One region of the Paenalkalicoccus suaedae genome, then DNA from elsewhere that is predicted to be linked to it. Evidence: riboswitches for the same ligand, from Rfam matches in the RefSeq annotation. Region 1 holds a riboswitch; each other region holds the start of a gene.
What was found. A riboswitch is a leader RNA that binds a small molecule or an ion and turns the genes downstream of it on or off. The one in region 1 is predicted to bind S-adenosylmethionine.

Region 1 (7,522 bases):
GCTTGCTCCTAGTAGCTCTGCTGCTACAACAAACATCCAGCCAAGTCCAAGTCCACTTCTAAGACCGATTAAAAAGGATGGTAGAGATGCTGGTAAAATGATGCGACGTACTAGTTGGAATGTGTTAAGTCCGTATGCTTTTCCTACTTCAATTAATTTTCTGTCAACGGACTGAATCCCACCAACTGTGTTCAAATAAACAGGGAAAAATACACCGAGTGCGATTAGTGTTACTTTAGACGGTTCTCCAATTCCAAGCCAGAGGATGAATAATGGTACCCATGCAAGCGATGGAATCGCGCGAATTGCTTGGATCGTTGGATCTAGTAGTGCTTCAATCACTTTGGACATAGCAACGAAGGAGCCAATGACTAGTGCAACGGCTGTCCCCCAGAAGAAGCCCCAAAGAATGCGGTACAACGTAATTCCGATGTGTCCCCAAAGGGAGCCATCGGCTGCAAGTGCAGTAATCGTTGCTAAGATAGTAGAAGGTACTGGCACGAGCGTTGTGTTGATCAGCTCTAGCCTACCTCCAATCTCCCATCCGGCTATTAGTAGTGCTGGGAATAAAAGGCCCAAGACGACCCGGGCTAGATGGGACGGCATCGCCTTGCTCACCTTCTTCTGTTTCGTCTCTGCTGTATTTAAGGCTTTCTGATTCTCAATTTGCTGTCCCTGTGTAAGTGCCATGAGTCGTCTCCTCCTTTACATTCGTAGTTTAGTTAATAACACGTTCTGCATAAGCTGGATCAATGAGGCTGTTTACAAGTTCCTCAAGATCTAAGCTTGCATCTAAATTACCTGATTCCTGTAACACTTCACCAGCGGCTGTCAACGCATCAATGTGCTCCTGACCTGGCTGTGGATTACTAAAGTTGTTTCGCTCTAGCTGAAGTGCGGCTACCTCTTCACTAATTCCTGCTTCATCTACTAAAATTTGAATCGTCTCTTCTGGATTTTCTTCCACCCATTCACGAGCTAGCTCATACGCTTCAATGACTTTATCAACCGCGTCTGGATACTGCTCCGCGAATTCTTCTCTTACATTAAGGAAGCCGTACGTATTAAACGATTCGTTGCGGTAAAATAGCTCGGCGTTCGTCTCTACTTCTTGACGAGCCATGTGTGGATCAAGGCCTGCCCAAGCATCAACATCTCCGTTTGCCAGTGCACTAGCACCGTCTGAGTGCTGAAGTGGCACGACTTCAAGATCGCTCTCCGTTAGACCAACTTCGTCCAATGCTCGGATGAGGAAAATATAAGGGTCTGTACCAGGTGTTGCAGCGACTCTCTTTCCTTCTAGTTGCTCGACAGTATCAAGGTCACTTCCCTCGTTTGTCACGAGTGCCGTCCATTCTGGCTGCGAATAAATGTACACGTTTTTGATCGGTGCGTTATTTCCTTTTGCCATTAATGCAGCTGCACCAGCCGTTGAACCGAAGTCAACGCTTCCTCCTGATAGGAATTCAAGTGCGCGGTTACTACCTTGGCTTAGTACATATTCAAACTCGACGTCTTCTCCTTCAAATACTTCATCGAGGAAGCCTTGCTCCTTTAGTACAAGACTAGTTGGAGAATAAAACGCGTAGTCTACCGTAATTGTTTCGGGTGTTGACGAGTTGTCGTTCGTATTTGCTGTTCCTGCTTCTGTGTTTGATTCGGAGCCACATCCTGCAGCTACTAATCCTAACGCTCCGATACTAAGTCCTAATAATGTCTTTTTCATACTCGTCTTCACTCCGTTTCTTATATTTCACACGCGAATGTGGATATTGTCCCTCTTAGTCGTTGTGCCTCTTTATACGTACAGCGGTTGTGGATAACCTCAAGCCCTGCATCCTTCGCGATCGATGCCGCCTCTTCTGAGATAACTCCTTCTTGTAACCAGAAAATACGTGGCTTCACTTCCGCAGCTTCATGGGCTAATTCAATGGCTGCTTCTGGGCTTCTAAATACTTGAACAATATCAATCGGTCCTTCAATGCTCTTTAGATCAGGGTATGATTTTTCCCCGAGAATTTCTGTTTCTCTTGGATTGACTGGGATAATCTTATAGCCAAGTCGTTGCATCTTACGAGCAAGTCGGTGACTTGGTCGTGACGGTGTACCACTTAGTCCAACGACTGCGATTGTTTTAATGCGTGTCGTATTATTTTCCGTTACATTTGGACTTTGTAGCGCCCATTTGATAACTCCTTCGTCGTTAATAACGGTGTTATCTGAAGAATTACCTTCGCCTGTTGCAATGGCTAGAGCGCGATCTAAGTCTTTCTTCAAGTCTTCAATATTTTCAAGTCCAACGGACAGTCGAACGAGATCTTCTAGTACACCTGTCTTCTTTAGATCGTCACCAGTTAACTGCTGGTGCGTCGTTGATGCCGGGTGAATGATCAAGCTCTTTGCATCCCCTACGTTTGCTAAGTGAGACCAAAGCGAGACATTATTGATTAAGTCTCTGCCTGCTTGGCGTCCACCTTTAATTCCGAAGTTTAGAACGGCACCTGCTCCGTGTCTTAACAGCTTCTTCGCATTTTCGTGAGCCGGATGAGATTCAAGCCCTGGGTACGATACCCAATCAACTGCTGGATGCTTCTCTAAGTACTTCGCAAGCTCTAACGCATTCTCGTTATGACGAACGATGCGTAGATGCAGAGTTTCTAACCCTTGAATAAGCTGAAATGCGTTATATGGGCTCAAACACGGACCAAAGTCTCGTAGTAGTTGCACGCGTAATTTAGTAATGAAGGCGAGAGTCCCAAAGTCCTTAGCGTACACGATGCCGTTATAGCTTGGGTCTGGCTCGTTAAACACTGGGAACTTCTCTGACTGCCAGTTAAAGCGTCCTCCGTCGATTACTACACCACCGATTGTTGTACCGTGACCACCGATCCACTTCGTAGCGGAGTGGACCACGATATCAGCACCTTGCTCAATTGGCTTCGCTACATAAGGTGTTGCGAACGTGTTATCAATGATGAGTGGAATGCCTGCTTCGTGCGCCACATCTGCTACAGCCGGGATGTCAAGCACGTGAAGACTAGGATTCCCGATTGTTTCAGCAAAAACAGCCTTTGTATTCTCATTGATCGCCTGACGGAAGTTATCTGGATCAGTCGGATCAACGAACGTGACGTTAATACCGTATCGTGGTAGCGTGACTGCGAATAAGTTGTAAGTCCCGCCGTAAAGATTTGTCGCTGCAACAATCTCGTCTCCAGCGCTTGCTACGTTTAAGATGGATAAAGAGATCGCAGCCATACCGGACGATGTTGCAACAGCCGCTACCCCTTCCTCAAGTAATGCCAATCGCTTCTCAAGAACATCAACCGTCGGATTTCCGATTCGGCTGTAAATATTCCCCGGCTCATCTAACGAGAATAAGCTTTCTGCGTGATCGGTATCGTGGAAAAGATACGATGTTGTTTGGTAAATCGGTACGGCCCGCGCCCCAGTTGTTGGATCTGGTGATTGTCCTCCGTGTAAGATAACTGTCTCCGGATTGTACGTTTCAAAAGAATTGTTATTTGCCATTGGTAAATCCCTCCGTTTTAAGTTGACTTTCCTTATCGGAAAAGTAAGTTTAAAAGTTGTACGTGTTTCGTTGATTGCTACTCTTTTTAGGAAAAAATCAATAAAAAAATCTCTCTATCGAAAGATAGAGAGATACGGGTTCAGTAAAGAAACTCGTCCTCTCTCATCTTTCAGCGTTTTTATGAACGCTGATGGAATTGGCACCATACATCATACATATGAGTATGTGTTGGTTGCCGGGCTTCATAGGGCCATTCCCTCCGCCACTCTTGATAAGAGATCATTAAGTTATAATTGGTTAAATTTTTAATTAATGTGAATCTTAACACGGTTAAACAGCTACGTCAAATGTTTATTCGACTTTTCTAAAAGTTATTCACCTTTTCGTGAAAAACGATTAGTTGTCTGTTAGTCCGCGTTGATTTGTATGAGTCGTAGCTTATCATGGTTTGACTCGGTATGTCAAAGGATTTGACAGAATAATTTAAAAAGTTTCTTCTATTATAATAAGTAAGCACTTACATTGGTAAATGAGGGTTGTTTGATACAGTTTATGTGTGATTTGTGGTTTGGTGCAAGGTCAAAGTCAAAATCAAGGGCGGCACCTTCGGCGCCCCTGCGCGTCGTTTGCTACTACCGTGGTTGCTTGCTCAACTATTTTGCCCGGCCAGCGGCCGTGCAAAAGGATTTTTGCTACGCGGAAGGGCTACCACTGGTAGTTACGCAAACGACGCTTCGGGTCACCTACGGTAAGGTCATTATAGATAAATAATTTGTAAAAAAGTTAGTCAAACTCTACCCTATTGAGAGAGATTGGTGAGCTCTTCAGAGGGGCTGTGCTGAATTTAAAGGTGGTGGTGCTAAAATCAGAGGCTGTTGTGATAAATTTAGGGGACTTTGTGCTAAAAAGCGAGCATGTTGTGCAAAAATGTAAATAAATTAGGTGGTTAATGTTCGTTTAAGGTGGACTGTCTCTGCCACAAGGACGTATGCTAATACGTTATATAAGTCAAATTGCTAAAGTGCCAAATTGGGAGTGCAAGTATAAAAATCAAAAGCATCTCGTTTGTTCCTTCGGCTTTTATTCGTGACTCTCACTGCTCATTTTACGTCTCTACGTCATTCGCGACTAATTAAATTACTTCCACTTTTAATAAATAACGCCACATCTCGAATACGAGATGTGGCGTTTTAAGCTATTAATCCTGATCCGTTACCGCACCCTTCGCCGACGAAGCTACGAGACGCGCATACTTTGCCAAGACACCAGTCTTGTAACGTGGCTCTGGCTGTTGCCACTCACGCTTACGCTGTGCAAGCTCTTCGTCACTCACGTGCATGTTGATCTCTTGTGTATCGCTATCAATCGTTACCTTATCTCCTGTGCGCAGAAGTCCAATCGGACCACCTACCGCAGCTTCTGGAGCTACGTGACCGATTACGAAGCCATGTGATCCACCAGAGAAGCGTCCATCTGTCATAAGCGCAACCTTCCCGTTTAGGCCTTGTCCAACGATCATTGCTGTGACAGAAAGCATTTCTGGCATACCAGGTCCGCCCTTCGGCCCTACGTTACGGATAACAACTACGTCACCAGCTTTAATTTGACGGTTTTCAATAGCAACCGTTGCTTCCGCTTCACTATCGTACACCTTCGCGATTCCTTCAAAACGGCTAATTTTTTGACCAGACATTTTCGCCACAGCACCCTCAGGAGCTAGATTTCCCTTCATTACAACTAATGGACCTGTTGGCTTAATTGGCGTATCAAAAGGAACGATAACCTTCTGACCTTCTTTAAGTGGTTCTGCTTCGGCTAGATTTTCTGCTAGCGTCTTGCCTGTGACAGTTAAGCAATCGCCGTGCAACAAGCCATGCTCAAGAAGTAGCTTCATCACAGCCGGCACGCCGCCCACTTCATACAGATCCTGCATGACATATTGACCGCTTGGCTTTAAGTCCGCGATAAACGGCACACGCTTACGTACTGTCTCAAAATCGTCGTACGACAAATCAACGCCAGCAGAGCGAGCCATTGCGATTAAGTGCAAGAATGCGTTCGTCGAGCCACCAAGTGCCATCACAACCGTAATTGCGTTCTCGAACGCTTCTTTCGTCATAATGTCACGCGGATAGATGTCCTTCTTAAGTAGCTCAATCACAAGCTCCCCAGCCTGGCGACATTCCTCTTCCTTATAATTGTTCACAGCAGGCGTCGAGGACGAGCCAGGAATACTCATACCGAGCGCTTCTACCGCTGATGCCATCGTATTGGCCGTGTACATCCCGCCGCAGGCACCAGCACCCGGACACGCATTACACTCTACTTTATGCAGCTCTCCGTCATCGATAATCCCTTCCTGATACTGCCCAACCGCTTCAAAGGAGGAAACAATATCGATGTCTTTCCCATTTAATTTACCGGGAGCAATCGTTCCACCGTATACATATACAGCAGGTAGATTCAGTCGACCAATAGAGATAATACAGGCAGGAGTCGTCTTATCACAGCCTCCAATTGCCACAAGCCCGTCAAGAGCTTCGGCACTCATCACTGTCTCAATAGAATCAGCAATAACTTCACGGCTAGGAAGAGAATAGTTCATTCCCTCGTGCCCCATCGCAATGCCGTCCGCAACCGTAATCGTATTAAAGATCATCGGTGCTCCACCACCTGTTTTCGCGCCACCTTTGGCACTAATCGCAAGCTTATCAATATGTACATTACACGGTGTTACCTCACTCCACGTGCTGGCAATACCGATCATTGGCTTTTTAAAATCCTCATCCGTAAATCCAACCGCGCGTAACATCGACCGGTTTGGAACTCGGTTAACTCCTTCACTAATCACCTTACTGCGAATCCGCAAATCTTTTTCTTCACTCATATGTGTCATCCCCTTCATGCTATGTCAGATAATATGCGTAAAAACTATAGTTCTTATCATAACTCATTTTTAGAAACAGACGCAACGAGTTTTCTGAATAAACGATTTTTTCTGAAAATGTAAGCGGTATCAAGGCATTGAGATTTGCGAACTACTAGAAAGAAAGCTACACTAAGACGTAGATGAAATTAGAAAGGAAGATGATGATGACACAGGAAGTTATTGATTATTTGAAAGAAAATGAAGAGCAGCTTTTGCAAAAATTACATACGTTTTTAGAGATCGAAAGTGTAAGTACGGATGCATCGAAAAAACAGGAGATGGAGAAGGCCGTCGACTTTTTAACTGGTTATCTGCGCGACATCGGATTTACGACAGTCGAGCGTAAAGATACGGGCGGTCACCCCCTCGTGTATGCAGAATGGACAGGAGCTGAAGATGCTCCAACGGCGTTATTCTACGGTCACTATGACGTGCAACCAGCAGATCCATACGATCTATGGGACAGCGCGCCATTTAAGCCGACGATCCGCGACGGAAAAATCTTCGCGCGTGGCGCAAGCGACGATAAGGGACAAGTCTTCATGCACTTGGCAGTTTTCGAAGCATATTTAAAAACGCAGGGCTCCCTGCCGATCAATGTCAAGCTCGTGATTGAGGGCGAAGAAGAAATCGGAAGTGGCAACCTCTATCCATTCCTTGAGAATAACCAAGAGCTACTAAAAGCCGACTTCTCCCTTATTTCCGATTCTGGAATGGTCGATAAAGGCATCCCTACTATTCTATATGGCCTAAAAGGATTCACTGGTCTTGAAGTAACTCTAACTGGTCCTAACCGCGACCTGCACTCTGGTCTTTACGGTGGTGCGGTGAAAAACCCTGCAATGGCTCTCGCGCAGCTTTTAGCTGGCATGAAGAACGAAGACGAAGAAATCACGGTCCCAGGCTTCCACGATGGTATCGAAGAGCTGTCAGTTGGTGAGCGTAAGCTGATGAATGCAGCACCAGGCGAGAATTTTGTTTCCACAACAGGTGTCCCAGAGGAAGCGCCAGAGAAGGGCTTCACAGCCAAAGAGCACACGATGGCCCGCCCGACTTTCGAA
Region 2 (7,522 bases), 1.6 Mb from region 1:
TAGACGGTGCCACCGGTTTGTTCCAGATCATCGGCTAGGGCAATTGCGGCTGCGACGGATGTTGTGCCGATAATATTATGACCGCACGCATGCCCAAGGCCTGGCAAGGCGTCATATTCTGCTAGAAACACGATGTTACGTCCTGGCTTTGAGCTTGATTTCTTCCCAATAAACCCTGTTTCATGACCGGCAATCGATGTTTCTACGTCGAAGCTCGCGTCTTTTAATAGTGTTACTAGTTCAGCAGCTGATTGTACCTCCTCATTTCCGATTTCGGAGTAACCATGAATCCGCTTAGCAGCCTCAATATACGTGTCCTTTTTCTGGTCAATTCTTGCTTTCAATTCGTCTCGGATCGCCATTATTATTGTCCCTCCTTTAAGTTTTGTACAAGCTCATCAAGTGTTTGCTGCAAATCCTCCTGTGGAATATCGACCACAATATTTCCTCCGTTAGAATCGTCGACAACAGCTTGGGCAATGTCTTCCTCTTGATAAATTTGAGCAATAGTATGGTAGGCTTCGTTGTCTTTCTCCTCTGCGCGTGTCGCAAAAACGTTAATATAAGGCGCTGCTTCGTCACTGTATGGATCATCGTGTACGAGTGCTTCGTCTAAGAAAATATCTGCCTGTGTGGCAATTCCACTATTGATAATAGAGCCGGCAACGTCAGGTAACACTCGTGGTGTTTGTTGCGCAACGACTAATACAAATTCTAGATTCTTTGGATTTTCCTCAATATCATCGACGGTCGGATAAAGCCCTACATCCTCACGAAGGGTGATTAAGCCTGCGCTCTCAAGCACTTTGAGGCCTCGTCCCGTATTAGCGGGGTCGTTTGGTAGCGCGATTTCGCCGCCATCAGGAATATCCTCGATTGACTCATGGTTGGTTGAGTATAGTCCAAGAGGTGCAATAACGGTAGAGCCGATTGGCGTGATCGTTTCATCGTACTCCGCGTTGTATTGGCTTAGGAAAGCTAAGTGCTGGAACGAGTTGAGATCAATCTCTCCATTCACAAGAGCCGTGTTAGGTAATGCGTAGTCTGCAAATTCGATTAGCTCGATATCGATACCTTCCTCTGCAGCACGGTCTGAAATTAAATTCCAGAACTGACCGTCTGCACCTGTTACGCCGATCGAGACTTCTATGCGGTCCTCCGATGCTTGTGATTCTCCACATGCTACTAGTAAAAGTGTAAGTGCCCCTGTTAAAAATGCTGCTTTTCTCATGATTAATCTCTCCCTATCTTCTTAAGAATTTTCGTGATAATTTGTTTCCGGCAAACTGTGCGATTTGTACTAAAATAATGAGTATAGCGACGGTGACAAACATGACAGACGCGTCAAAGCGATGGTAGCCGTAAGTCATGGCGAGGTCTCCTAAACCGCCACCCCCAACAATCCCTGCCATAGCAGAAAAGTCGATTAAGGCAACTGTCACAAAGGTTAGTCCCAAAATAAGTGGACCGAGTGTCTCTGGAATGAGGACACCATAAATAATTTGAAAAGGGGATGCACCCATTGCTTTTGCGGCTTCAATTAAGCCTGGATCAATCGCAACAAGGTTATTTTCCACAATGCGGGCGATCCCGAACGAAGCAGCAATTGTCATAGGAAAGATGGCTGCTGTCGTTCCAATCGTTGTACCCATTACCAATCTCGTTAAAGGTGTAATAGCGACGAGAAAGATAATAAACGGAATTGGGCGAATGATGTTGATTAACACATTGATGAAAAAGAATACGACTTTATTTTCTAAAATATTGTCCTCACGCGTGACATATAAGGTGAGACCGATCGCGACGCCGAAGATACTGGCGAAGGCGAGTGTGAAGAGGACCATCGTAATCGTCTCACCGGTCGCCTCCACAACCCTGAGCCAAAACGTACTCCAATCAACTCCCATGATTGATCACCTCCCGAATCTCGACGGTTGTTGCGAGCTCTTCTATGGCTCGCTGAACCGCGATTGGATCACCGATAAACTCGACAATTAAGTTGCCGTAAAGCTGATCCTGTAACTCATTGACACTGCCATAAGCAATATTAAAATCTAGATCGTACTTACGTGTAACCTTTGATAATAATGGTTGATTGGTTGATTCGCCTTTAAAAATGACCCGATAAAGAGGGTTAGTATGGCTATTGCGTAAATGCGTTAATAGCTTAATAGATAGTCGATCATTTAATACAGAGCTAATAAAATTCTTTGTCGTGGCTGTTTGTGGATTCGAAAAAACGTTGAATACATTTCCACTCTCAATCACGCGACCATTCTCCATGACTGCAACACGATCGCAAATCGTTTTAATCACGTGCATCTCGTGCGTGATGAGAAGAATTGTGATGCCGTATTCTTCATTCACCTTTTTTAATAAGCGAAGAATATCATCGGTTGTATCAGGATCAAGTGCAGACGTTGCTTCGTCACAGATAAGGAATTCCGGTGACGTGGCTAGCGCACGAGCAATGCCAACGCGTTGCTTTTGACCGCCAGACAGTTGCTCAGGATAATGATCGGCTTTGTCCTTTAATCCGACAAAGTCGAGCATGTCGTTGACGATGCGCGTCACTTCTCGTTTTGGTTTTCGTGCAAGTCGTAGTGGATAAGCAACATTGCCAAAAACCGTCCGTGACGAAAATAGGTTAAAGTTTTGAAAGATCATGCCGATTTGCTGACGTTGGCGACGAAGATCCCGTGGTTTTAATGACTGAATGTCTTGATCGCCAATGAGGATGCGACCTTTTGTTGGGCTTTCGAGTAAGTTAACGAGTCTAAGTAGCGTGCTTTTACCCGCTCCACTGAAGCCGATAATGCCAAATATTTCTCCTTTATTCACGGTCAAGGACACGTCATCGACGGCAAGGATGTCCTTTCCATTTGTGGTAAAGCTTTTTGTGACTTCATCGAATGTAATCAATGCATGTGCTCCTTTTTACTAAAAGTCTGCTGGGACGCAAAAAGGCACCTCCCCCTATGTGTTGGGGGTAGGTGCCTTCTGTCGTCAGATCAGCAGCTAGTTTGTTTTTTTCTGATTCGGAAATCGTTTTTTCTCGGTTACGTCTACCTGGGTGATTTCCCCATTGTGCACAGTTACTGTTACTGTGCCAAACTCAATTTGTTTTAAGACGGACTGGACATACGATTCTTTTGTGGTGCTCTCACTCATCGTAGGCGAACCTCCTCTGTTTGGTTTAGTGCTTGGCGTAATTCCTCCACCGTTAGCTCATATAGTTGTTGGTTACCGATCTTAAAGTGACCTGCTTCGAGCAACCGTGTAATGAGCTGTTGCTTTGTGCTTTCCTGTGAGGCATTCATGTTCTTTTCCTCCCTAGGTACGCAAAAAAGCCACTTCTTCGTCCGATAAGAAGCGGCAAACATGCGTCTTATCTGTCAGGCTTTCGCCTGCTGGATTTGGCACAGTGCTACAAGTAGCCTGCTGCCGAGGGTTCATTGGGCCAGTCCCTTCCCCTCTCTGGATAAGGTATTCAGTTTTCGATTCGAGCATATAAAAAAGCCCACTTCACAAGAAGAGGGTAGTTGACTACTATCTCTTCTTATCTTTGTAGCACAAACGCTACTGGACTTGGCACAGTACCGCATGCGGCCTGTTGCCGAGGCTTCGTAGGGCCAATCCCTCCGCCTCTCTGGATAAGAGTGTATGTGTTCGATTCGATAATCAGTACTCTATCTTAGTATCCTTAAAATGTCAACTGCTTATTGAGGAAAATCTTGAGAGAGTCGCACGAATGGAGAATCAAAACCCATATTCATGCTATTATGAGAGTACCAGCCAATTATACTTCCCATTTAAGGAGTGGTTACTATGGATTCGTTTCTCTTCAATAAGTCAAATACGCGAATAAAAGATATGATAAATTACAGAGAACATGCGGTTGCGCTTGAGGGTGTGAGTGAACACTTGTTTACTGAATTTGGACATACTTTCTATCAATTTTCTCTCCAAGAGGAACTTGTGGATATTTGGAAAGTGCTCCAAGATGATATTAAGCATAACGCGAACGTAGAATTTGTTACATATGTTTTTGAGTCAGTTGAAGCATTTAAGGTTACAACGGAGATAGAGGAAGATCGTCTGCGGGTAAACTCTAACCTGAATATTGATAATTCGGTTTACTACTATCCTGATTTTGAGGTTGCTCTAGTTAGAATTCCGATTTTTCGTGAGCATATGAACTATGAGCAAAGCTTCGTTTTTTCCACGTCACAAACAGCCGTCAAACGCTTCCTTCATTATGTATACAAACAAAATCGTATATATAGTAAGGCGCACATGTCTATGCTCATTGATACATTAAATGGAGTAGAGGAACGACGAGAACAAATTACAACAGCTGTATTAAGAGAAGATGTTTTATTAGAAGCAGGACTAAAAGAGGAAATTTATCGTTCTATCGATCAATTCTTTCTAGAGGATGGTTCCTTTTTTAAGACGTATGATATTCCTTATAAAAGAGGCATTTTACTATACGGGCACCCTGGAAACGGGAAGACTACGCTTGTTAAATCAATAGCAGGAAGTGTAGAGGCTCCTGTCGTGTACTGGCAGATTACAGAACACACATCGAGCTACACCGTAATGGAAGTATTCCAGAAGGTGGCGAAGTTAACGCCGATGGTACTTGTTATTGAAGACTTGGACTCGATGCCACTAGACGTACGTTCTGTATTTCTTAATACACTAGACGGATCAACATCTAAAGAAGGGGTCTTTTTAGTTGGTACAACAAACTATCCGGAGAAAATTGATCCTGCCTTAGTAAACCGTGCTGGTCGCTTCGATCGCTCGTATGAGCTGAAGCTTCCCGGCAAAGAGCTTCGAAGTCAGTACGCAAAAGTTAAACGTTTCGATCGTTTCTTAACCGAAGATCAAGTGGAGCTTTTAGTAGAAAAGACAGACGGGCTCTCATTTGCGCAATTAAATGAACTGTATACGTCAGCTGCACTCCAATGGCACTATGAAGAAAAGGTTGATATTGATGAATTGTGTAGTCAGTTACAAAATGATAATCGAAAAAAGAAGCGTGATGAGTGGAACGAGTCAAACCATGATCCGGTGGGGTTTTATTAAGAGGGTAAGGGTGAATGAGAGGAGTAGCGGTGCGTTTGATGCGTACTGTGAAACTCTTATTTTTGTTGGTTGAAAGCGCGCATGGGAACATGCAGAAATGGTGTTTAATCATGTAACGTACCGCGACCTCTTAACGACAAACAAGGCTAAGAGAAAGTAGAAGGAGGACGAAATGAATGAATTTTTTCAAAGGGGACAATAAATCAAAGCACCACGACCAAGTACAGGAATTCCTATTTGAAGGAGAAGAGCTCCACAGCACGTATGGGCTGATGGTTGATTTTGTGGCGTTGACGTCGCATCGCGTCTTATTTGTAGACCGTTCGATTATGTCGAAGTCGCGCTCTGTCGTAGTGACAATTCCATTTTCTAAAATAGAGGAAATTGCGATAGAGAAGACTGGGTTCCTATCCTTTTCAAACACAATCGAAATTGCAACAAAGTCTGGGAATCATCAGCTACAGTTCACGAAGGGGAGCGATGTGATGGGCTTTTATAAGGAGCTGTCGCAGCGGATCTGCGCATAACTTGCGTAAAATAATGGAATAATGAAAAAGTGGCTTTACAAAATGTGACAACATCACTATGATTAAGCTACTTTATCAAGAGGGAGGTGGCAGGAGGATGCTACGATTTATTGCGTTTATCATGATTATGAGCACACTACTCGTAGACCCGTTGAACGCACAAACGGCCACTGCCATCTCCTCGTCGGACGATAGCATCAGCGCATGGCTTATTGATGACGATCAAGAGGGTACGACCACCTCGAGATCGGACGATGCCAAATTATTTTCGCCACTAGAGGAGCAGGTAAGAGGGGAAGTCGTGGATGACGCTCACAAACTCCGCGAGCACCTCACTGCTGAGTGGAATGAAGCGTACAAAAAGGCAATTCGCATGTCCTACCTCGCGGAGAGCGCGCTCTAACTCACTCTTATCAAATTCGTTTTATATCCGACTTTGGTGAGAAAAGAGGGATGAGCGATGAGCCAGAAAAAAGACGATAAACCGTTTGACGACGGGTTCTCCGAAGCACTACGAGGACTTGGTATCGGGATGGTTATGATGATCGTATTCTTTTTACTGCTACACTTCGTGTTTGGCGTACAAGCTTTTGCGTAATAGAAATAGAGAAGGTTCTTAGAGGGGAAACAGGACATGAGCATGACGGAATTTTTGCAGGCAGCAGCGACGTTCGGGAGCGTGGAGCTCACAGTGATCGTCTCTGTTGTATTATCAGGCGTACTCGTTTTGATGAAGCGAGTACGTGAAGTTATTTGGCTGAACATCACGATTTACGGTGGTGTGGCAACGAATTTTATGTTGAAGCTGATCGTCGGACGTGAGCGCCCAGGCGAGGAGCGGATGATCGAGGCGTTTGGTTTCTCGTTTGAAATGGAATCCTACAGCTTTCCGAGTGGACATACGATGCGTGCGACGATTTTAGCGCTGGTCGTTGGATATGTGCTGTTTAGGTTCGTGCTTAAAACAGGAGCGATGAGACTCGTAGCAGGAGCGGCACTTTTGTTCGTTGTCGCGTCCGTTGCGACAAGTCGCGTGTACTTCGACTACCATTTCGTGTCTGACGCGATCGTGGCGGTCCTGGCGGCTGTAGTGTTTTTTGCGGCGATGCTTTGGACCAAGCGTTTTGCAGAAAATCGGGTGAAGATGGCATAGGGTGGTTCGGGTTTTATAGAGGAGTTCTTAGGGCTTGTTGCTTAAGGGCTAACTAGTTTTAAGAACAGTCCTTTGGACTAAAATGACCAAGTACTAACTAGTTTAAATCAGCTCTTCGAGCTGTCAGCCCTCCAGACATTCTACGACATCCATAGGGCCGGTCTTTGAGCTTCCTCGTCGGCAGGGTGCGGCTGCCGCCTTACCCTTAGCGCCTCCTGCGGGATCTCAAAGACCTCTTTCCCCTATGGATTGTCTCCGAATGTCCTTCGGGTCTGCCAGCTCTGCGTTTGATTTAAAAAATTCGAAAGGGAAGGGCCTTCTTTTTGTAGAAGGGTGGCTACCCCTAAAAGTTAGAGTTTTTATTATGCAGCTAATTGGCTGGTTTGTGTTCGGTATTCGACTGGACTAAAACCAGCCAATTTTTCTTTTGATCGTATATGGTTGTACCAGTAAATATATTCTTCAATCTGCCTTTTTAATTCTTCGTAGCTCACTAATTTTTCTCCATAATACATTTCTTGTTTTAATATACCAAAGAAATTCTCTATTGAAGCATTGTCTGCGCAGGTTGCTTTACGTGACATGCTTTGAAATACTTTATTTTCTTTTAATGTCCTCACCCATTGGTTGTGCTGATAATGCCAGCCTTGATCGGAGTGGATAGTCGTACGATAGGTTGCCTGAGCTCCTAGTACTTCTATTGTTTCTTTTAAAGGTTCCATGACAAGATCTAATGTTGGACGTTTCT
Region 3 (7,522 bases), 980 kb from region 1:
GCAACCGATCATTACGTCAAATGGAGATGTGATTGCAGCAGGAGGAAGTGTGCGTATTGCTAATGGATCAGATATCCAGCTTGGGTCCGTTTTAAAGGTTGGCTTGTCCTCTATTCCTCTCGTTATGATGCAAGTAATCGAGTATTTTAGAGCATTTTTAATGGGACGTGTTGCACTTAGTGAGTTTAATTTAGTTCTCATTATATCAGGAGCATTTAGCGTTTTTTCGAAATCATGGGTTGTACGTGCAGGAGGGTATGCAACAGGAGTTGTTGGAGAGGACATGGAGCTCGTCGTTCGTTTACACCGTTTTATGCGTGATAACGATGTAAAGAAGCGAATTGAATTTGTTCCAGATCCTGTTTGTTGGACGGAAGCACCGGAGACATTTGGAGCGCTACGCAAACAACGTAGACGCTGGCATCAAGGCTTAATGGAGAGCTTATGGCGTCATAAAAAAATGACCTTTAACCCTAAATACGGTGGTGTAGGTACAGTGTCAATGCCATTTTTTTGGGTAGTGGAGGGTCTTGGACCAGTCGTTGAGTTTGCTGGGTATATGTTTATCATTTGGGCACTGCTTACTGGTAGCGTTTATATAGAATTTGCGGTCGTTTTGGCACTTTTATTCGTGTTATACGGTTCCGTATTCTCCATGATGTCTGTACTATTTATTTCTTGGAACTTAGATACGTACCCAAAAGTATCTGACGTTCTTAAATTAACGTTCCTTTCACTAACTGAAGTGTTTTGGTATCGCCCATTATCCGTTATTTGGCGATTGGAAGGTATGATTCGATTTATCTTTAAACGAAGTGATTGGGGACATTTAGATCGCAAGGGTCTTGCGAAAGAGGAGGTGCCTGCTAAGTGAAGCTAGCGATGGGCCTTATAGGCACAATCGCTGCTATTATAGCGGCAGTGGTTATAGGTTGGTTTATTGAAGAAGAAAAAACGTTAGATGTAGCTATTATTGATAAGACAGTATCAGACGAAACGTATCGAGAGCACCTTGGACTTACATGGGTATTAAATCACTACCGGTACGTGCAAAGTGATGGAGAACAGTACGATGCTTCATCAGACTATTATGGATTTGTTGTAGATGAAGAGGCAGAGACGCATGAGGTGCGTCCTCTGCCTGAGTCCTATGATGGTGTCGAACTCATTTACATTGCCGATACGTACGGTGTATATGAAGAGGATCTGCCTTGGATAAATGCAGATGCTGAAAGAGAAGGCTCCCGATCAGAACAGCTTTACGGTGGGATGGAGGAAAGCGAATGGTCTGCCATTGTTGATCGTTTAAATCAGTCAGAACCAAGCACGCTGATTGTAGAATTTAACTCGTTTGCCTCACCAACACAGCAGAATGTCCAAGACAGTATGACCCAGTATCTTGGTGTCGACTGGTCAGGGTGGGTTGGTCGATATTTTAATGAGCTAGATTACGAGATTAATAATGAAATCCCTCAGTGGGTTGTAGAGGAGCATGGTGCTGATTGGAACTACGAAGGACCAGGGTTTCTTCTAGTTAATGATGTGACAAGTGACTTTGTGGTCTTAACCCGTGATCATGTAACAAGCGACGGTATTGAAGTAGCCCTAACTGAGCTTGGGGAAGAGGTCTTGCCAGATACGAGATCCTCTACGTATGAGTACTGGTTCGATATCGTTGTTCCAGAAGGAAATGCACAGGCTTTAGCAACCTATTCATGGGAGCTTACAGAAGCAGGCGAGTCTCTTTTAGAAGAGCAGGGCATCCCAACAGAGTTTGCGAGTATTGTACAAAATACGCATGGGAACTCAGGTAGCTATTACTTCGCAGGTGACTTTAACGATGTAGCTAACGTACCGTCTTTTGAGAGAGTAAGAGGGCTACCGACGATGTATCGGTTAGGATCAGCATTCTCTGATAATGCTTTTTATTGGAATGTGTATGTCCCAACCATGCGTTCGATATTAGCTCAGCAAGATCAAGACATGATCGCTTCTTCAGACGAACAAGCAGATGAGAATCGTTTTGCAAATGCAGAGGGAATATCTCATATCTCCCGCGTGAACGATCAGACCTTTGAAGTGTTAAAGGACGATCAGTGGGAAGAGATGACAATTAAAGGTGTTAACATCGGGAAAGCGAAGCCTGGTACATTCCCAGGAGAAGCAGGAATCTCTGAGGAAGAGTATTACCAATGGTTTGAGATGATCGGCGAGATGGAAGCAAACAGCATTCGGGTCTACACGCTTCATCCACCTGGTTTTTATCGCGCATTAAAGCAATATAACGATGAGCATGAAGACAACATCTATGTTTTCCACGGAATATGGGTAAATGAAGAGATTTTAGAAGAAGATCTAGACGCGTTCCACGAAGAAAACACGGAGGAATTCCAGCAGGAGATGGAGGATATCGTGAATGTTATTCATGGAAATGCTATCATTCCACCACGCGTGGGACATGCATCTGGTACGTATCAAGCGGATATATCGGAATACGTAGCAGGCTGGATTATTGGAATTGAGTGGTATCCATTTATGGTGGATAACACGAATCAGGAACACGCAGGTATGGGAGATTACGACGGTAACTTTGTCTATACGGAGAATGCCGAGCCGTTTGAATATTGGCTTGCTGAGCAAATGGACTTTATTGCATCCTTCGAACATGATAACTATGGATGGGTTCGCCCACTAAGCTTTACAAACTGGGTGACGACGGATATTTTAGATCATCCATCGGAGCCGAATGAACAAGAAGATATGGCGAGTGTGGACCCTAACGTGATTCATGTAAAAGGTGACTATGAGCTGACTAATCAGTTTGCCTCGTATCACGTTTATCCGTACTATCCGGACTTCTTTAACTTCGAAGAGGAGTATTTGGAGTTTATTGATCACCGTGGAGAACCAAATAGCTATGCTGGCTATCTGCGTGACCTACATGAAGTGCACGATATGCCAGTTTTAGTAGCCGAGTTTGGCATTCCGGCGTCTAGAGGACGTACGCACGAAAACCCTCAAGGGAAGCATCAAGGCTTTATTTCAGAAGAAGAGCAAGGAGAGTTAGTTGCCAACCTGTATGAAGATATCATTGCAGAAGGAATGCTTGGTGGAATGGTATTCTCTTGGCAGGATGAATGGTTTAAACGTACGTGGAACACGATGGACTATGATAATCCAGACAGACGCCCGTTTTGGTCGAATACACAAACGAATGAGCAACGCTTTGGTCTTTTAGCCTTTGATCGAGATAAGGTCATTGTAAATGGTGAGGACGAGGAGTGGCCTGAAGCAACGCAAATCGCTACTGGTGATAACACGTTAAACTCGCTTGAACTAGATTATGACGAAACCTTCCTATATGCACGTATTAATAGAGATGAACTTGCTGACGGTGACGCGTATCTTTTATTCGATACAGTCCCAGATCAGGGGAATACGACATCAACTGACTTCCCAAATCTCGACTTTGATCGAGGCGTGGAATTTATTGCTCAAATTAGTCAGGATGAGCAGGAATCGCGCATCTGGGTGGATCAATATTATGATTATCTAGCTTTCCTATACGAAGATCAATTGGATTTGATCGAAATTTATGGGGAGACTCCGGATAGTAACTCTGGAAACTTTGAGACGATTGATTATGTACTAAATCGAGAGCTCTTAATTCCAAGTACACAGGAGTTAATACCGTTCGATACGTATGAAACGGGTAAGCTCCGACGCGGTAATGCCGATCCTGAATCAGAAGACTATGATTCGCTCGCTGACTATCAAATTAGTGAAGACAATGGGATCATCGAAATTCGAATTCCTTGGCTCTTACTACACTTTACCGACCCGAGTCAGCGCGAGGTGCTAGGTGACTTCTTCGGTGAAGGAGAGCAGGTGATGCGTGATGTTGACGAGATTCACGTAGCTGTCATGCAGGCGGATGCGAATGGCGAGATTGTCGATACGCTGCCACAAGCTAGCGGCAATACGATTTCCTTCGAGCCTTACACGTGGGAAACATGGGACTTGCCTCAGTACGAACCGAGATTAAAGAAATCCTACGACATCATTCGCGAAGCGTTTTCTCAAGAGAACGATGAATTAATAGGTAATTAGAAAGTAAATAGAAGAGAGCGGGATGCCATTATGTTGGCATCCCGCTCTCTTTATTTTATCCACTTTGTCTATCGGGGGAGATGGGACAAAGAAGAAGATACCCTACTATGCTTCTTACACGCGCGCTAACACTTGCTCTTTTTGTTTGACGAGCGGGATTACCTCCTCGCCAAAGCGTTGCAGGTCCGTTTCATAGTGGAAGTGCCCTGTGAGTACTAAATCAACGCCAATTGCTTTTAACTCTAGGATACGCTCCGATACTTCCTCGGCAGTACCAATAAGTCCAGTTTTAAAGCCATCATTATACTGGACTAGGTCTTCATAGGACGAGTTTGCCCACATTCCTTGACCGTCAGAAGCAGATTGACCAGCGTGCTTAACAGCTTCTCGGAAGCCTTTCACAGCCTCGTCATCCGCGTTTGCGACGATATCGCGCAGAAGCCCAACCGCCTCCTCTTTTGTATCTCTCACGATGGCAAAGCCATTTACGGCAAACTTTATTTTATCCTCACGTCCATACTTTTTCGCTCTTGCACGTACGTCCTCGATCTGTTCTTTAAAGCCTTCAAGTGTATTTCCATTCATAAAGTACCAGTCGGAATGCTCGGCCGCCATTTCGCGAGCTGCACTTGAATTACCACCTTGGAATACAGGAGGCTGACCATTTACTGGTTTTGGCTTTAACGGAGCCTGATTGATTCGATAGAAGTCACCTTGGAACGTTGCTTCTTCCTTTGTCCAGAGCTCACGTAATACTTGAATAAATTCAGAAGAGCGACGGTAGCGTTCATCATGATCAAGCCAGTGCTCCCCGTAACCGATAAACTCCTGTTTAAACCATCCACTAACAACGTTTAATGCGGCACGCCCATTGCTAATATTATCAAGTGTTGCGACCATCTTCGCGTATACACCAGGATGCCAAAGACCCGGATGGACAGCTGCAATAAGGTTAATCTTACTTGTTACGCTTGCTAAAGCAGAGGCAAGGGTGATGGCTTCTAACTGATTCTCCGCTCCATAGCTTGCAAACCAACGCGTTTGGAACAGTGCATAATCATAATTAACCTCTTCAGCTAGCTGTATGTAGCGCTTATTTGACTCAACATCCCACCCTGTTTGCTGAGGGAGCTTTGACACGACTAATCCACCACTAACATTAGGAACCCAATACGCAAATTGTACATTCGACATTTCTATTCCTCCTTGTTTATGCATCCTCTTATCACGATAAAAAGCCCTCTTTAAGGTGAAGAAAAGAGGGCTTGAAGTCACATCAACATGTGGCTATCCGTCTAATCTCATCTTCGGATCTATTATAGATCCTCTGAACTTGGCACCGTGCAATAGCCGGTTGCCGAGGCTTCGTAGGGTCAGTCCCTCCACCTCTCGTGATAAGAAAATGATTAAGTTAGGCTTTATTCTAGCAGGTCTACTAAAAAGGTCAAGAAGTTTTTAGAATTATTTGAACGAACAGATAATTTTACATGATTGATTGAACAAGCTTCGTTATATATTTTTCAGGCCAGTCATGAAGTCGTCCAAATAAGGCTGACTGATGAAGTCCTAACGTTCGAATTTTGTTTGACGGGTTTCCTTTTAACGCTTGTACGAGCTGATAAGACGAAATCTCCATAGGCTCCATGCTAACAAGCTGTTGAATCGATTCTACTTCCACTCGCGTAATAGAGAAGCCTTTTCGGCTAAATAAAATATCATCCGGCTTTGGTCTGTTCGCTTCGACGCTTTTGCGTAGAGTATCCTCGACTTGCTCTAGCTCCTCTAAAAGCGTGCGCTCGTCCAGTGTCAGCCAGGTCGACACCTTTTTAAGCACCGCTACATCTGGTAAATAGACGTGTTGCAGGCTCACAAGCGTAGGTTCAATTTCCTCATTGGGCAATCGAATGCTATCAATCGCTTGGTATGCAACAACTGCCGGATGATCGCTGTTTGTGTTTGCCTCCTGCTGGAGTGTTAAGATCGTGACCAGCTTCTCTTCGTATGGCTTAAGGAAATCGTGTAATTCTCTGAGCTCCCGAAGTGCGGTTATCACTTTGGGACTTTGTTCCGCGATCGTATTGAACTGACGTTCAATGGTGGCAATACGTTTGATTGCCTGTGGCATATCAACTTCAAAAGGCAGATAGACCCGATTTTCGTCCAAATCATACGTAATCCCATAGTCACACTCGTAGCATGTGCAGACTAGAGTCTCGTTGTCAGTTGCGAGCTCCTTGTCATGCTCGCACATCGTGTACCGCCACTCGGGTGTGATATGTCGATACGGGCGCATCACGACGCCAACGCGGTGGCGCCAGTACGAGATGTCCTCTGGATAATTAAGAACACCAAGTAAAGAAGATTTATTTAACGCTTCAACAGCGTGTACAATTGGTCGTTTTGCTTGAGCAAGCTGGATAAACGGATGCTGATCAAATGCTTCACGCATTTGTTCAAGCCATGTCTCGCGAGACTGCTTGCTGAGCTTTGCGCAAAAGATAAAGTCTTTTACGACGCTTTTTACGTGTGATGCAAGCTGGATAGCCGATAGTTTGGCATATTCCTTTGGATAAAACGAGTCCTGCACAATAGGGATCGGCGCAGACATTTCCTCCCATAAAAATTGCTCTGGGCGGACAAGAGTTGGGAACGCCTCATCGTTACCGAGTACTGGCACAGGAAGTCTTAGTTCATCCGTTTTAAGAAAAGACGTCAAGAGCTCGATTTCATCAGCTGTTAATTCATTAAATGCTTGAGTGGCAGCATGCTGTAAACGAGTCACATTTGCTTGATCCTCCTTCGATCCAATTGATCGAAAGCCATGTCGCTTCGCTCCTACTGGCACAAAAACAAGTGATGGGTAAGCTTCAATAATGTAGCCAAGCTGATACGTAGTCATGTACAACAGCTCCTTCAACGGGTGATACCTTTATTATACTTCTGATAGGGGGGATTAGACAAAGAAGACGACGAGGAGAAGCTTCTGCCTTGGGTTTCATCAGAGCAGATTGCAAAGCTTAAACACTTTACTCCAACCACCTCCAAAACATTTCTCTTATCAGCAAAAAAACAGGTTCAAGATTGTAAATAAAGAGGTATGATAGTCTTAGGTATATACAACAGAAGGAGGGAATATATGTATTGTTCGACGTGCGGAAATCAGATGCAAAGGCGAGGCAAATACTGTTCATCCTGTGGGAATAGAAGAAAGCGCTCATTTTTAGTTACGTTTGTTGTACTAATGTTCTTAGCTGTTAACGGTACGTTAGCTTATGTAGTACTAGATCCATTAGCATATTTTTTGCCAGATCAACAGGAGCAGACAGAAGCTACTTCATCGCCTGAAGAGAGAGTTGCCCTTGTGTCGGACACGGAAGAACAATTAAACATAAAGCAACCGCAGGCTATCCGT
Region 4 (7,522 bases), 1.5 Mb from region 1:
AAGCCGACGCGCCAGCCTGCCATATTGTACGTTTTGGAGAGTGTGTACATCTCCACGCCAACATCTTTCGCACCTTCTGACTGTAAAAAGCTCGGTGGCTTCACGCCGTCAAAGCCGATCGCTCCATACGCGAGGTCGTGTACGACACAGATATTATTGTCAGCGGCAAAGGCTACTGTTTCGTCAAAAAAGGCATTGGTCGCCACACCAGCCGTTGGATTGTTTGGGTAGTTTAAAAACAACAGCTTCGCCTTATCGACCTCTTGTTGAGAAAACGAGTCGTAGTCAGGCAAAAAGTGATTCTCCGCTAATAGAGGGAACAGCGACGCGCGTGCCTCCGCTAGCGCAATTCCAGACGTGTAGTCTGGATAACCAGGATCGGGCAATAGCGCCACGTCGCCTGGATTTAAGAGACACTGGCTGATCTCGACAAGACCTGTTTTAGCGCCAAAAAGCACCGCAACTTCAGTCTCGGGATCGAGCGTCACATCGTACTCACGCTTATAAAACGTGGCGACAGCCTCTTTTAAAAACGTATGCCCACTAAATGGGGAGTACTGATGAAAGCTTGGATTTGTTGCAGCCTGCTGCAGCTCTTTGACGATAAAGGCAGGCGTTGGCAAATCAGGATTGCCTTGTCCGAGATTGATCACGTCGTGGCCTTCTGCAACGAGGTTTCTCACCTTGGCCGTGAGGCGCGCAAAGAATTGGTCTGGGAGACGCTTTAAGAGTGCGGATTGCTCAAAGTGTGTCATGGTTTTACCTCCAAAAAAGGGGCTTAGGACAAGAATGTCGTAAGCCCAACTCTCATTATTGAATTACTTAGATGCAACAAACGCTGGATCATCAAACTTGTGTGCGACCCAACCCTCTGGATCGATGAAGAGGCGAACAGCCACAACTTGGCGCTCGTCAGATAGCGTAAAGAAGTGAGGCGTATCAACGGGTACGCTGATTACGTCGCCTGGCTCTAGCTGGACATCAAAGTAGCCAGTGTCAGCGCCTTTGATCACGAAGCTACCAGATCCTGCAGTAATCGCGCGAACTTCGTCCTCGGTGTGCGTGTGGACCTGCTCAAATTTCTTCAAAAGTGTCTCCAGATCAGGCGTGTCTTCATTTAGCGCAATCACATCCCACTTTTTATAGCCACGACGGTCCGCTAAAGAGCGAATGTCCTCGTCAAATGTCTCTAAAATCTGAGCCTTTTCTTCGTCTCCAATCTTGCAGTTGCCTTGGAGCTCGGTTGGGAGCTTTGTTGGATCCCAATGCTCGTAAAGCACCTCCTGGCTTTCTAAAAACGCACGTACCTCATCCGTTCCTTTAATCGTTTCCTGCGTGTCGCGAATTACAATTGTCGCCATTGTGAATAGCCTCCTTTAAAATAGTTAGGTAAAGTCTCTCGCCTTAGCGGCGTAACAGCTCTCTTTTTACTTGATACGAAAATAAAAATTCGAATGCTTCTAAATGTTTTTTAGCTTCAAACGCATCCCGTCCCCATGCGGTAATACCGTGGTTGCGGATGAGGACGCCGTGGACGCCTGGTTCAATTCGCTCTGCGACTGCGTCTGCGAGCTTATCCAAATCGGCATGGTTCTCCACGATGGGCACCTTAAGCTCGCCGTCTTCCTCCCAAATCTGGAACGCCTTGATCAGCTCTTGATGTTTAAATGTAATCTCTCCTTCTTCAAAATAGAGGTCGGAGATTAGGTTGTTGTCTACGGTATGCACGTGAAGTGAGCAGCCTGCCTGTGTTTTTTCATAAATCTTTTGGTGGAGCACCGTCTCAGCCGACGGCTTTAGCGCGCCGGGCTCTACTGGTCTACTGTCTTTATCGACGAGTAAAAAGTCCTCCGGCGTTCGCTTGCGTTTATCCTTGCCACTTGCTGTGACGAGGAACGTGAGCGGGACCGCTGTCACTTTAATCGAGAGGTTTCCGCTTGTGCCGGGGAACCAGTCTCGTTCGGCGAGCTCATCCTTAACTGCCGCGAGCTCATCCCATCTTTGTGAAACATCAACAGCTGTTGTCATGACGTCACTCCTAACGTATTTAGTGCGTGAATAACCGTGCGAAAGTCAGCAAAACGTGTATAGGGTAGCCGAAGCTCCTTACATTTTTCTTCTAAAAAATCTCCGCATACAAAGACGTGATCCGCGAGCTTTGCCGCTTCAAGGTCCGTAATCGAATCTCCAATAACAATGCGGTAATAGTCGTTCTTTGGGTACGTGCGTAAGATAGACGGTTTGCAACAACCACAGTCGTTATCACACTGATCGTCGCAGGCGTGCGGCCACGTAATACGGATGGTATCTCCACTAAAATCGCTACCGTTACAGTAGATGTTGCCGTTCAACTCGTACGATTCAAGCATTGGCTGGACGAAAAAATCAATACCACCACTGACAATATGGAGCGGAATGTCTTCCTTGTTCGTGTGTGCCACGAAGTCTGCAAAGCCGTCTCGAATAGTTGATTGTTGAACAAACGAGATGATCTCCTGCTTTTTAGACGTATCAAGTAAATCAAACATACGACCAACGCCCTCTTTTATGGAGACACGCTGCGCTAAAATATCGTCCTTGATCGGCTCCCATTTTGGTGGAGCAAACTCCTTCATGATGGCAATAATGTTGTCCTTTGTTGTAATCGTGCCATCAAAGTCGCAAAAGATAATCGGTGTGCGTTCCGTCATAGTGGATGCCCCCACAGCTTAATGGCAGCTGCGAGCTCTGCCTTTTGAAGGGCTGCATCCTCAAGTGATGTATCATCTAACACCGCGTCGACCGCTTGGCGGAAGGCTGTTGCACCTGCGGCTGATCCGTCTGGGTGTCCGTGAATCCCACCGCCTGCGTTAATAACGGAAATTTCACCGAAGTCTCGGACTAGGTGAGGTACAAGTCCAGGATGGATGCCGGCTGACGGTACTGGATATGCGGCACGGTGGACGGTCGGTTCTGTTAGTGCGAGCGCGATCGCATCTGTTTCCTCCTTAGGCAGTGCGACGCTCCCATACGGTGATGGGAATAAGACGAGATCGGCGCCTGCGATGCGCAGGAGCTTGCCTAGTAGGACGCTGTTGGCGATGCCGTAGTCCGGCGACGCCGTGAGCGCTCCGGATACGGCTGGGTGCGCCATGATCGGAACGTTGATCTCAGGATCCTCGGCGAGTGCCTGAAGCGTATCCAGTCCATAAGCGAATACGTTAAACAGGAGGGCGGATGCGCCAAGCTTCACTGCCTTACGCGCTTTGTCTCGTAGCTCAAAGGTGCGTCCGCTCAGGTTAACGGCGTAAAGGACGCGTCGTCCCGTTTCTTGTTCGACTTTATCTAAGATGTGCTTCCCGCGTTTTACTCGTTCTTCGAAAGGCGTGAGGGGGTTATCAAATAGAATTTCATCGTCTTTTACTAAGTCCACGCCACCACGAGCCTGGGCGTCTAGTTGCGTTTCGAATTCATCAAGTCCTTTGCCGATCATGCCTTTAAAAATACTCATGACGAGCGGGCGATCGTGCACGCCGATCAGCTCGCGTATGCCATCAACGCCAAACTGTGGGCCTGGGAACTGCTTTGCTAGTGCGTCGTCAAAGGCAATGTCAACAAGCTTGATTTCTCCGTCTAGCGATAGTTTCCCAAAAATCGTTGTTAAAATCGCTGGGATGTCAGGCGTGAAATTGACCGCCGGATAGCGAATCGTGATGGTCGCTTTTGGCGTGCCGTCGTTTGTCGCGATCACCTCGCCCTTGTGTTTTTTGAGCTGCGCCTGCTCGAGCGCCGGCAAATCCGTCCACGATCCAACTGTGAGCCCGAGCGCGATGCCCTCCGCTTTTTTATGTAAGTCAAGCCCGCCTGGTACGAGATACGTTGCTGTCACAAAGCTCATGTCACATGCCCCACTTTCTTTTTGAGAAAATAAAAAACGTCCACTTCGCAAATGGAAGAGGACGTGTCGGTTTGTACTGACAGGTATCATGTCCTCTTATCTGCCACGCATCCTGCGCGAGAGAATTAGCACCTTGAATCAGTCAACGTCTGACCGAAACAGGTTGCCGGGTATCATAGGGATCGTCCCTCCACCTGCTCTACATAAGAGTTTGAAATTATTATGCAATTTTGAATCGTTGAAACAGATTATGACAGGGAAAGGAGGAGCTGTCAAATAGTTTTTTCAGATTGGGGAGGAGAGGGGACGTAGAGCCACGTTTAGTGGTTTCAGCTTTAGGTAGGCAGCTGCGTGTTTGGTAAGTCCGTATTTTTGGCATTCTGTGTTTGGTATCTTCGTTTTTGTGTTTGGTAACTCGCCGTTTTTGCGATTCCGTGTTTGGTAACTCCTATTTTGTGTTTGGTTTCTAAAATGATGTCTTCACTTCATAGACATTCCACCACTCAAGGACCTTACATTGCCCAACTGCCACTTTACGAAGACCCCACGAGGCGGGAGCACAGGGCAACTGGCGGTTTTGCACGCACTTATGGTAAGTGTGTTCATCTTCTCAGTGAATTTTGGCAAAGTGTGTTTATGTTCTCCAATAATGTGTTCAGCTTCTCCTCAAAATCAGCAATGTGCGTTCACGTTCTCCTAAAATGCGTCCAACTTCACTTCTACAATATGGAAAGTCATCCCCAACCAATTGACAAACTCTCCTTCAAATTTTCTTGCATTCAAGGTATTGACAAATGATCTACTCAGGATTTATGATTACTCCCAACGCAACACACAAAAAAATATTGCTCTTATCGAGAGTTGGCTGAGGGATTTGGCCCTATGACGCCCGGCAACCGGCCTTCCGCACATTTGCGGAAACCTCCTAGAAGGTGTGAGGTACGGTGCTACATCCAACAGGCTTATTTAAGTCTGAGAGATAAGAGACGGACCATGCATGCTTCCGCCTCTTTCTTATACAAGAAGGAGGCTTTTTTACGTGGACGTTCTCGGGGGAGCAGATGGAGGAGAAGAAAATATGTCAGCGAAAAACAAATGGTTACTAACGTCAGGATTAGCACTAGCCGCTCTACTAGCAGGGTGTGGGGAAAATGAACCAGCAACAGACGCTCAGGAAGGCGCAACGTCAAACGAGGCTTCGCTCGAAGGAGTGCCAGACCGATTCGCATCAGACGAAGACGTCACTGTCCGCGTGATTCGAAAGATTGGTGGGGATGATCACACCGCACAGTTTTTAGCGGGTGTACAGGAAGAAGGAGAGTCGCTTGGCTTTGATGTCGACGTATTTACCGCAAACGGGGATACAGCACGATTTCACGATGCAATCGATCAGGCAATTACAAGTCAGGTCGACGGCTTAATTCTTTCTCACGGAGACGATGCAGCAACGGTGGAGGCGGTTGAGCGAGCGCGAGAAGCAGGCATTGAGGTCGTCACGTTTGACTCGATCCCGGATCTTGCTGAAATCGATGGCGTCACACTGACATCACAGGACGATGAGGCGTTGGCGCAGCTGGCACTCGATCAGCTTGTTGAGGACTTTGACGGGGAAGCAAGCATTGCCTACCTATGGGTCGACGGCTTCCCGCCGATGGTGCGACGTAACGCTGTTTATGAAACTATTTTAGAAGAAAACCCAGAACTTGTTGAGGTAAGTCGCTTCGGTGTTGCAGCAGAGGACACGAGCGTGCAAACGCAAAACGCTGTAGCAGCGCTACTTAACCAATATCCAGAGGGTGAACTAGATGCGATCTTTGCGACGTGGGATGCGTTTGCGATTGGAGCCGCTCGCGCGATTGAGGAAGCGGGACGCTCCGACGTGAAGATCTATGGAATCGATGTTTCGAACGCAGACTTAGAGCTGATCCAGCAGGAAAATAGCGCGTGGGAGTATACCGCTGCGGTTGATCCAAAGCTAGTTGGAGCCGTGAATCTACGCTTACTTGCGAAAAAGCTTGCAGGAGAAGAAACGCCTGAGACGTACGATTTAGAAGCAACGCTCATCTCTCGAGAAGACTTAGCTGCATCAGACGAGCCAGTTAACATGGTGACACTTGCCGATGTTGTGGACGGCTGGGGAGAAACAGATGCGTTTCATGAAGACTGGATGACGACATTAAAAGACTATCATAAGTAATAGGGTGATGACGTGGAACTGTTGATGAAGGACATATCGCTCTCGTTTCCTGGCGTAAAGGCGTTGCAGGAGGCGACGTTTAAGGCGAAGGCAGGCGAGATACATGCATTAATCGGTGCAAATGGGGCGGGGAAGTCGACGATGATGAACGTGCTTGCCGGGGTGCATCAAAAGGACTCTGGCACGATCACGATTGCTGGTGAAAAGGTGGACACGGGCTCTCCCAAAAAGGCGCAACGCCAAGGGATTCAGCTCGTGCACCAAGAGGTCGATACGGCCTTATTCCCGGCGCTCACCGTAGCGGAAAACGTCTTATCCGGACAGCTCATTGCGCAAAAGCGATTGACTGTAGGATGGGGCTCTCTACACAAAAAGGCAAAGGAAGTACTGAGCGAGTTAAACGTCGCTATCCCAACCAAAAAGCTTGTACAGGATTTAACGCTTGCGGAGAAGCAAATGGTGCTGTTAGCGCGAGCAATTGCAACAGACTGTCGTATTCTCATTCTCGACGAGCCGACGGCGCCACTAAGTAATACAGAGACAGAAGCGCTGTTTCGCGTCGTAAAGGATCTTAAACAACGTGGTATGCTCATCATCTTCATTTCTCACCGACTCAAGGAATTACTCGATCACTGTGATGCTATTACGGTGATGCGTGACGGCAAGGATGTGCTTGAGCGCACGACCGTTGGCCTAACGACGGATGTGATCGTGGAAGCGATGCTTGGCAAAAAGCTGGAGGCGCAGTTTGCGGGCGCCTCTGCAAAGCGCCGTATCGGGCAAGAGCTACTCCGTACGCAGGATCTATCCGACGGCGGGCTTATAAAAAACGTTAGCATCACGCTCTCAGGAGGAGAGATCGTGGGTCTAGCAGGACTCGTTGGCGCAGGGAAAACGGAGCTATGTAAGGTGCTATTTGGCGCCAGCCGAGCAACCTCTGGCACGCTAACGATTCAAGGCAAGAAAGCGACACTAAACAGCCCGTATGATGCCGTTAAAAGAGGGCTTGCGCTTGTTCCAGAGGAGCGACGCAAGGAGGGCATTTTTGTAGATGAGACGGTGGCCTGTAACATCACCGCAACCAGTCTCTCAAGCTTTACGAGGCTAGCAAGCTTTTTAGCGCCAGCTCGTGAAAACAAAAAAGCAGGGGAAATCGTGCAGCAGCTCGGCATAAAAACAGCGAATATTCACACAAAAGTACGTACGTTAAGTGGTGGTAACCAGCAGAAAATCGCGATCGGAAAGTGGATGGTCGACGATGCGGATGTGTATATCTTTGACGAACCGACGAAGGGTGTCGACGTTGGAGCGAAGCAAGACATTTATGAGCTCATCACAGGCCTTGCGGAGAGGGGCAAAGCCGTTCTGTTTGCCTCCTGCGAGCTCCCAGAAGTGATTGGAATCGCTGATCGCATTTACGTCATGTACGACGGCACGATCACAAGGGA

Region 2: it holds a riboswitch for S-adenosylmethionine, as region 1 does, so the genes downstream of both, FLK61_RS02970 (Fur-regulated basic protein FbpA) here and FLK61_RS15175 (PLP-dependent aspartate aminotransferase family protein) in region 1, are expected to answer to the same signal.
Region 3: it holds a riboswitch for S-adenosylmethionine, as region 1 does, so the genes downstream of both, sfnG (dimethylsulfone monooxygenase SfnG) here and FLK61_RS15175 (PLP-dependent aspartate aminotransferase family protein) in region 1, are expected to answer to the same signal.
Region 4: it holds a riboswitch for S-adenosylmethionine, as region 1 does, so the genes downstream of both, FLK61_RS02280 (2,3-diketo-5-methylthiopentyl-1-phosphate enolase) here and FLK61_RS15175 (PLP-dependent aspartate aminotransferase family protein) in region 1, are expected to answer to the same signal.

What each region holds. Positions count from the first base shown of each region.
Region 1 covers NZ_CP041372.2:2,827,323-2,834,844, forward strand. The annotation lists gene FLK61_RS15165 (ABC transporter permease) at 1-690, opposite strand, end outside; gene FLK61_RS15170 (aliphatic sulfonate ABC transporter substrate-binding protein) at 719-1,726, opposite strand; gene FLK61_RS15175 (PLP-dependent aspartate aminotransferase family protein) at 1,747-3,531, opposite strand; SAM riboswitch class I at 3,692-3,810, opposite strand; gene ilvD (dihydroxy-acid dehydratase) at 4,731-6,419, opposite strand; gene FLK61_RS15185 (dipeptidase) at 6,626-7,522, shown strand, end outside.
Region 2 covers NZ_CP041372.2:487,703-495,224, forward strand. The annotation lists partial or broken gene FLK61_RS02945 (M20 family metallopeptidase) at 1-362, opposite strand, end outside; gene FLK61_RS02950 (MetQ/NlpA family ABC transporter substrate-binding protein) at 365-1,231, opposite strand; gene FLK61_RS02955 (methionine ABC transporter permease) at 1,245-1,907, opposite strand; gene FLK61_RS02960 (methionine ABC transporter ATP-binding protein) at 1,897-2,922, opposite strand; gene FLK61_RS02965 (YezD family protein) at 3,019-3,171, opposite strand; gene FLK61_RS02970 (Fur-regulated basic protein FbpA) at 3,168-3,320, opposite strand; SAM riboswitch class I at 3,386-3,488, opposite strand; SAM riboswitch class I at 3,557-3,660, opposite strand; gene FLK61_RS02975 (AAA family ATPase) at 3,829-5,094, shown strand; gene FLK61_RS02980 (PH domain-containing protein) at 5,271-5,621, shown strand; gene FLK61_RS02985 (hypothetical protein) at 5,719-6,024, shown strand; gene FLK61_RS02990 (hypothetical protein) at 6,082-6,219, shown strand; gene FLK61_RS02995 (phosphatase PAP2 family protein) at 6,256-6,774, shown strand; gene FLK61_RS03000 (IS3 family transposase) at 7,137-7,522, opposite strand, start outside.
Region 3 covers NZ_CP041372.2:3,811,543-3,819,064, reverse strand. The annotation lists gene FLK61_RS19220 (glycosyltransferase family 2 protein) at 1-874, shown strand, start outside; gene FLK61_RS19215 (hypothetical protein) at 871-4,110, shown strand; gene sfnG (dimethylsulfone monooxygenase SfnG) at 4,225-5,304, opposite strand; SAM riboswitch class I at 5,409-5,511, opposite strand; gene FLK61_RS19205 (RQC-minor-2 family DNA-binding protein) at 5,594-7,009, opposite strand; gene FLK61_RS19200 (S1C family serine protease) at 7,247-7,522, shown strand, end outside.
Region 4 covers NZ_CP041372.2:362,759-370,280, forward strand. The annotation lists gene FLK61_RS02260 (pyridoxal phosphate-dependent aminotransferase) at 1-755, opposite strand, end outside; gene FLK61_RS02265 (AraC family ligand binding domain-containing protein) at 819-1,361, opposite strand; gene FLK61_RS02270 (methylthioribulose 1-phosphate dehydratase) at 1,405-2,028, opposite strand; gene FLK61_RS02275 (2-hydroxy-3-keto-5-methylthiopentenyl-1-phosphate phosphatase) at 2,025-2,690, opposite strand; gene FLK61_RS02280 (2,3-diketo-5-methylthiopentyl-1-phosphate enolase) at 2,687-3,877, opposite strand; SAM riboswitch class I at 3,971-4,087, opposite strand; SAM riboswitch class I at 4,726-4,863, shown strand; gene FLK61_RS02285 (sugar ABC transporter substrate-binding protein) at 4,956-6,074, shown strand; gene FLK61_RS02290 (sugar ABC transporter ATP-binding protein) at 6,099-7,522, shown strand, end outside.